DNA from 2 places in the Ruminococcoides bili genome. Region 2 is predicted to be linked to the other one. Evidence: a T-box and tRNA genes for the amino acid it is inferred to sense, from the RefSeq annotation. Region 2 holds a T-box; the other holds one or more tRNA genes.
The links. A T-box is a leader RNA that pairs with one kind of tRNA and senses whether it is charged. The one in region 2 lies ahead of thrS (threonine--tRNA ligase), so its partner is inferred to be a tRNA-Thr.
Positions count from the first base shown of each region.

Region 1: it encodes a tRNA-Thr, which carries the amino acid that the T-box ahead of thrS (threonine--tRNA ligase) is inferred to sense. The anticodon was not compared.

Region 1 is NZ_JBBNJY010000059.1:451-4,263, reverse strand. It holds gene AAAY30_RS10855 (serine/threonine-protein kinase) at 1-784, shown strand, start outside; gene AAAY30_RS10850 (DUF6591 domain-containing protein) at 911-1,441, shown strand; gene AAAY30_RS10845 (hypothetical protein) at 1,450-1,704, shown strand; tRNA gene AAAY30_RS10840 (tRNA-Thr) at 2,402-2,477, opposite strand; gene AAAY30_RS10835 (cysteine hydrolase family protein) at 2,756-3,277, opposite strand; gene AAAY30_RS10830 (flavodoxin family protein) at 3,288-3,813, opposite strand, start outside.
Region 2 is NZ_JBBNJY010000069.1:188-4,760, reverse strand. It holds gene AAAY30_RS11150 (hypothetical protein) at 1-629, opposite strand, end outside; gene AAAY30_RS11145 (hypothetical protein) at 775-1,962, shown strand; T-box leader at 2,018-2,225, shown strand; gene thrS (threonine--tRNA ligase) at 2,277-4,220, shown strand; gene rpmE (50S ribosomal protein L31) at 4,389-4,573, shown strand, end outside.

The DNA of each region.
Region 1 (3,813 bases), on a different contig from region 2:
TGCCATAAATATTGCCCGTCAGATTTGCAACGGACTCAGTGTTTTGCACAAATATTCAATTACCCATCGTGACATTACTCCGTCCAATATTATCATAGGTTTTGACGGTGTTGTTAAGATAATTGATTTTGGAATTTCAAGACTGCATAAAGAAAACGCCAAACACGATACGCAGGTTCTCGGTACAGAGGGTTATGCCGCACCCGAACAATTCGGCTTTAAGCAGAGCGACTGCAAAACAGATATTTATGCTCTGGGAGTTTTGCTTAATTATATGCTAACAGGTCATATACCGTCAGAAGTTATGTACCGTGACGGTGATGTTGCGGATATTATTAAAAAATGTACAGAATACAATGTTGAAAAGCGTTTTGAACGGATAGAGGATTTAGACGCCGCTTTGAAAAGAAAGAGAGTTTACGGCTTTAACTTTGCCGACAATTTTATGGAAAATTTCCCCGGACTCCGTTCGGAAAAGAAAGGTGTGCGTGTTTTTGCGTGCGTAATGTACGGCTGGATGTTTTTATGGATTATAGGTATGTACAGCAAGTATTGCGTAAAAAATATACTGAACTTTTTTCCCGTCACGCTTATGGTAATACTGCTTTTCTTTATTCCCATTTCATTTTTCTCTGACCTTTTCGGCTTCCAGAGTTGTATTCCCAAAATAAGGGATATGCCTAAAACTTTAAGGAAGCTTATTTTTTACTCATTAGCCGTTGTGAGTATGTTTGTCGGTATGTCGATTTTCCGTGCCGTTACAACGGTATCTTATTTATGGTAATTATTTCCATAGTACAACAATATTATAGCATAAAATTTTTTCTTAGTGTATGCTGTCAGCATACACTTTTTTATTTGGCTTTTTATATAATAATGTCAACGAATTTAATAAAAGGAGGAATTTATTATGAAAAATACCGTTAAAAAAGTTTTATGTACATTTATTGCAGTGGTTGCGGCGGTCACTTCTACATTGGTTTTTACAGGTTGTGGCTCAAAAAAAACCACAAGCGACGTAAGTATTCCTGACTATACTTTTTCTGAAAGTTCTAAGGAAGAGGAAAGTTCGCAGGCAGAAGAAAGCTCAAAGGATGATGAATCTTCTGAGGAGGAAAGTTCAAAGGAAGAAGAAAGTCAACAAGATGAAGAAAGTTCTAAAGAAGAGGATAACGATTCCGACACCGTTAATCCTGATTTTAAGGAAGTAATGGACGATTACGAGGACTTTATGAATGATTATGTTGACTTTATGAAGAAGTACACAAGCAGTGACAATCCTGCAGGACTTATGAAAGATTACACGGAGATTGTGTCGAAGTATGCTGATTGGGGCAAGAAGATAGACGATATTGACGAGGATTCTCTTTCAAAAGCAGATTACGATTATTATATTGATGTGACAGCAAGAGTTACTAAAAAACTTGCAGAAGTTGCCTAATAATAAAAATGACTTTTAATGACATCTGGGAAGAAATCGTAAGATGCACAGGCAATGTAATTACCACAAAAGAGAATACAAAATTTACATATGTTGTAAATGAAAACAGTATTTTTATTCCGAAAGCGAATTGGAAAATTACAAAATCAGAGCTTGAAGGTGCGGTAAAAATGTTGCAAAATCCGTCATTTGCAAAGAATGCGGCAATCGGTTCATCGTATGTGTATGCTATAATATTTAATGCTTTGGAAGAAATTCAATAATAACAGACTTTTTCATACGGATAAAAGCGCTCGGGTACTGTACCTTGAGCGCTTTTATAATGCAATTAAAAGTTGGCTTTGTCAAGAAAATTGTGTAAGTTTTTTAAAAATCATAAAAACTTTACAAATAATCCTATGAGAACAACTATGTATCTAAAAAACAACTACAATCATCCCATCAGTCTTCCTTATATTCTATTACTCGTGTACATATATAATGATAAATTATAATGATAAATGTATCACGAACTAAAGTCAAGTAATAATTTTCAAAAACGAATAATGTCTTTCCTTGGAGCTGATAACGGGTGATTGTAATTATTCAAACTCTTTGCCTCGCCTGCTGCGGCTTGTTCACAGTCATATTTTCTTCAACTCTACGCCCTAAAAACAGTCCACCGGACTGTTTTCTTTACGGGCTTTCAAATCCCGTTTTGCAATTTCATCTTTAATCAAAAAAGATATTACCCACAAATTCGGATAATATCTTTTTCTTGGAGCTGATAACGGGTGATTGTAATTATTCAAACTTTTTGCCTCGCCTGCTGCGGCTTGTTCACAGTCATATTTTCTTCAACTCTACGCCCTAAAAACAGTCCACCGGACTGTTTTCTTTACGGGCTTTCAAATCCCGTTTTACAATTTCATCTTTAATCAAAAAAGATATTACCCACAAATTCGGATAATATCTTTTCCTTGGAGCTGATAACGGGATTTGAACCCGTGACCTCGTCCTTACCAAGGACGCACTCTACCTCCTGAGCTATATCAGCATATTAAATTTTTAATCAGCGTTAAGCAATATTGGTATTATATCACATATGTTTTACAATTTCAAATGTTTTTTTAATTTTTTTCAAATTTCTTGATAAAAATTTGAAATGTTCCGTATAATACGAAATTTGTATTGCACAAATCATAAAACCAAAATAGGCGGTGTCAGAAGTCCTATAATACGCCCACAAGGACTTCTGACAAACTACCTATTACCCTGAAATGTCGAAATGACATTATATTCAGTATTTTACAACAAGTTATAATTATTGTCAAGTTAAATTACGGTAATTCCGAGTCCACGCATAACATTTAATGCGGCTGTATTTAAGCCGTTATCATTTGAGGCAGTGGCATTGCTGTCAACAGTCAGTCGTGCGTTCGGCAAAGCGGTTCGGGCAAGCACGGCGTTTGAAATAACACAAATATTCGATACAAGTCCGCAGAGCTCGATTTCTTTGTAATCACACTTTCTTAGATAATCAAACAGAGCCTCACTGCCATAGGTGCATTTCTTGAACACTTTGTCGTTTGGCTGAACCATAGACTTGATTTTTCCGTAAAGTTCGTGACCTTTTGTGTACTCAATGCAATGTTCAATCGGCAATATTCTGCCCTCAAAAGTAGTTAAGTAATCGCAGTGATGGGTATCGAGAGTGAATATAATGTCTGCACCCTCTGCCCTGTATTTTTCGATTTTTTCGGCAATTACATTTTCAAGTTTTTCCGCACCGTCAAATCCAAGTGAACCGTTTACAAAATCCACCTGATAATCAACTGTAATCAAGCATTTTCTCATAGTAAACTCCTTACTTCCACGGGCGCTTTTTACCGTCCCAGCCTTTGTTATGCCAATAGTCCGTATCAGCCTCGTTCCAATCGCTTTTCCTTTGAATTATACGCATAAGTTCAAAAAAGGCTTTGGTCTTGATTCCGACCTTCACCTTGCCGTCCTTTGCTTTGATTTTCTTTGCAAGGGCGGTGGTCTTTTTGTCGATTGCTTTCAAAGTGTTTTCGCTGATTCCGTTGTATGATGTGGCACGGACATTCACACCGTATTTATAAATTTTTGGTATTCCCCAAAAGAAAAAGCTGTCGGCAATATCTTTATTGGTTGACTTTGTACCCGCTCTGGCGGCTGTGGAAATACACACTGCCTGCTTTGAAAACATACTTTTTTCGGGACGGTGCACCATCCAACGGTAGCCGTAATGGTCAAGAAAACTTTTCATAGCGCCTGTGGTGTGGTAAACATAAACGGGGCTTGTAAAAATAAGCACATCTGCATCATCAATTGCATTTGTCAGCTTTTCGAGCCTTGCGTGATGAGGGCAA
Region 2 (4,573 bases):
AGATAATTTATTCCGTTAAGGCTTACACCGTAATATTCCCCGTCATCGGCATTTGCATAGCTGTCCCAAGGGGAGGCAACAGCGGTAAGGTACGGATATTCGCTGTTCGTTGAAGTTTTGCCGTTGGTAAAATCGCAAAAAGGTATATAAAACGCTTTGCCGTCTGCGCAGAGCGCTTTTTTATATACGGAAGATACGGCGGATTTGATTTTATTGTAATTTTCTTTAACGGAATTTTCTGCTTTGCTTTCGGGTAAACATATGTCAATATCCGACAAATCGTAACTGTCGGGAGATACAATATAATTCGTATAAAGAATTATTGTCAATGCTTTTAAGGTTTCTTCGCAGTAATTTTCATTGTATTTTGCCGCTACCATACCGCAAAGGTCAGATTCGGTGAGCGGCGATTTTTCTGATTCGGAATTTTCTTTTGCGACAGATTTTGTTGTAGTTTCAACTATGGTTTCGCTTTTTGACGGCTCGTTTGCGGTAACGGGTTCTGTTGCTTTATCCGCAGTCGAATTTGAAGTGACAGCGGTTTGAGGCGACGAGCACTTAGAGATTATTATGGGCAAAAAAGCCATTGTAAGCAAAAATATTATTATAAATATAACTTTTGTTCTCATAAATTCCTCTCTTTTCGTATAACTTTGCAAAAGTGAATTTTTACTTTAATAATTCTTGACATAAGCGTATAATTGGCTTAAAATAATATATGTAAAAAATTCGGCTAAAATAACCGTTATATTGTTTGAAGAAACGGAGATAAGTATGAAGATTAAATTATCATGGATTCCATTTATCCCTGCCGTTCTTGCCATGGTTGCGCTTAGACTTTTAAGTGTATTCGGTAATGACGATACAGGAACGATGAGCGGAATGAACGCATTGTTGTTTTCTTATTTAGCAGTTGGCGTTGCACTTGTTCTTTTTGTGCTGTGCATATTTTTTAATATTTTGGACAAAAAAACCGCACCGGTTTATGAGTCAAAACGAAATGTGCCCGCGGGTGTTTTTGCGGTGCTTTCCGCCGCATTTGCGCTTGCATATTCCGTAATGACCATTTTGACAAGAAAAGACAGCGAGTATTTGCTGATGTCCATTATTTGCGCATTCCTTGCAATGCTTGCCGCTATCGGACTTGTTTTTATGGCAAGAACTCATTTTACGGGTTTTGCTCCGGTGTCTAATATTGCTTTTCTGTATATTTTCCCGACACTCTGGGCAGTTTCGGAATTGATTTCGTGTTTTCTTGAGGCAACAAAGCTTTCAGTATCGGCATCAGATATGTCGCTTTTGTTCTGCTTTATTTTCCTTACCTTAAGTTTGTTCCCACAGGCAATGGTAATTTCAAAAATTCCCGGAAGAAACCCTGTTAAAGCAACATTTATCTATGGCTTGCCGTCAGTCGCTTTCGGACTTTCGTACGGTGCGTTCCTTATAGCACGAGTTATTTTTGACAGTGCAGACGGTATGGCTCTTATTGCAGGTGTAATGTTTATTTCTTTCGCTTTGTATCAGCTTTTCTATATTATTGAGCTTACAAGAGGCGCACTTAAGAAAGATGATGTGCAGATTGTAGATGCTTTTACAGATGATGACGATACAGCCGATAACAGCGGCAAGAGTGACGAACTTGTTTTCTCGGATGAAGAGAAAAAAGACGAGGATTATGCTCAAAACGCTACTGCAGATACCGATGATTTTATTATGGGTTATGAGGCTGACGACGATGTTCCGAATATTTCCGCTCCTAAAGTTATCGGCGATAAAAATTCGGAAGACGATATTACAGGCGGATTTTTCTTTGGCGTAGGTGCTGATGATGACGATGATGATTCGTCACATAGTATTTTGGAAACAAGACGACAGAAGAAAGAAGAAAAACTTATGGGCGAGATTGACAAGTTGCTTGCAGAGCTTGACGAACAGCAGCAGGAACTTAACGACAAGAAATAAGTTTTGAAAATTAATGCTTGACATTTCAATTCGGCGGTGTTAATATTAAGTAAAATAAAGTACTTCGATAAGGACACGGTTTAAAAACCTACTTTTTAAGAGAGCGAAAATGTTTGCTGTGATTTTTCGCATAAGTAATTTTAAGCTACCACCTTTGAGTCTGCACAGGAAATGGTGCGGCGTATGACTGCGTTAAGGTTGTAAAGAGGGCATAGTTATTATGCCAAAGTTGGGTGGAACCACGAAGTATATTCGTCCCGATATTCCTTTTGGAATATCGGGCTTTTTATTTCTTATGATTAAGGAGAATGAATATGATTAATGTTGAATTAAAGGGCGGTACAGTCAAGGAGTTTGAAAGCGGAGTAACTCCTGCTGAAATTGCAAAATCTATCGGTATGGGACTTTATAAGTCTGTATGCTGTGCAAGAGTTGACGGCAATGTTGTCGACTTGCGTACACCTATTACAAAGGATTGCAGAGTAGATCTTCTTACTTTCGATGAGCCTGACGGTAAAAAAGCGTTCTGGCATACTGCATCACACATTCTTGCGCAGGCTGTCAAGCGCCTCTATCCAAGTGCAAAATGCGCTATCGGTCCTGCCGTTGACAACGGTTTTTACTATGATTTTGAAGTTGAAAAGCCGTTTACATCCGAAGACCTTGAGAAAATCAAGGCAGAGATGAAGAAAATCGTTAAGTCGGGTATTGAGATTGAGCGTTTTGAGCTTGCTCCCGACGAAGCGGTAAAAATGCTTGAAGAGATGAACGAGCCTTACAAGGTTGAACTTGCTAAGGAACATTCCGATAACGGCGAACACATCAGCTTTTATAAGCAGGGCGATTTTACAGACCTTTGCGCAGGTCCTCACCTTATGAGCGTTGCACCTATTAAGGCTGTTGAACTTACAAACTGCACAGGCGCATACTGGAGAGGCGACGCTAACAACCATCAGCTTTGCAGAGTTTACGGTGTAGCGTTCCCTAAAGCATCTATGCTTGAGGAACACCTCACAATGCTTGCAGAGGCAAGAAGCCGTGACCATAACAAACTCGGCAGAGAGCTTGAGCTTTTCACAACATCAGATGTAATCGGTCAGGGTCTTCCTATCCTTCTTCCAAAGGGCGCAAGAATCGTTCAGCTTTTACAGAGATTTGTAGAAGACGAGGAACAGCGTCGTGGCTGGTTACTTACAAAAACACCTTTTATGGCTAAGAGCGACCTTTACAAAATCAGCGGTCACTGGGACCACTATATGGACGGTATGTTTGTACTCGGTGATCCTGAAAAAGATGATGAAGTATTTGCACTTCGTCCTATGACTTGCCCGTTCCAGTATCAGGCTTATCTTAATCGTCAGCGTTCATACAGAGATCTTCCTCTCCGTTACAATGAAACTTCAACACTTTTCAGAAATGAAGCAAGCGGCGAGATGCACGGACTTATCAGAGTTCGTCAGTTCACAATTTCCGAAGGTCATCTTATGTGCTTGCCTGAACAGCTTGAGGACGAGTTCAGAAACTGTCTTGAGCTTGCTATTTATATGCTTAAAACACTCGGTCTTTATGAAGATGTATCTTACAGATTCTCACAGTGGGATCCTAAGGACAGAGCTAAGTATATCGGTACTGCCGAGCAGTGGGACGAAGCACAGGGCATTATGCAGAAAATCCTTGACCACCTTGAAATTCCTTATGCTATCGGCGTAGGTGAGGCTGCTTTCTACGGTCCTAAACTTGATATTCAGATTAAGAATGTTTACGGCAAGGAAGATACACTTATTACAATTCAGATTGACCAGATGCTTGCAGAAAAATTCGGTATGGAGTATGTAGATAAGGACGGCTCAAAGAAAAATCCTTATATTATTCACAGAACTTCAATCGGTTGTTACGAGAGAACGCTTGCACTTCTTATTGAGAAATATGCCGGTGCATTCCCGATGTGGCTTGCTCCTGTTCAGGTTAAACTTCTTCCTGTTGCAGACAGACACCTTGACTATGTTTACGAAATCAAAAAGGCTCTTGACGCTTGTGGTATGCGTGTTGAGGTTGACTCAAGAAGTGAGAAAATCGGATATAAGATTCGTGAGGCACAGCTTGAGAAAGTTCCTTATATGTTCATTATCGGCGACAAGGATGTAGAGGCTAATACTGTTTCTGTTCGTCACAGAAAAGAGGGTGACCTCGGCGCAATGAAACTTGAGGACTTTATTGCAATGGCACAGAAAGAAATTTCTACAAAGGAAATTAAATAACTTGTAATAAGAATTATTTGATTTGTAAATATTATTTAAAAACTTCAAAAGTAAGGAAAATAAAAAATATTGCGAAATTTTGAAAAAAGTTTTGAAAAACACTTGCATTTTGCTTATTTTTGTTGTATAATCTATCTGTTATTATGCAGAGTCAGGCAGGTGAGGAAAATGAAAGAGAACATCCATCCAGATTATCAGCAGACAACAATTACATGTGCTTGCGGTAATGTTATTGAAACAGGTTCAACAAAGAAGGACATTCGTGTTGAAGTTTGTTCAAAATGCCACCCATTCTTCACAGGAAAGCAGAAATTGGTTGATACCGGCGGACGCGTTGACAGATTCAAGAAGCG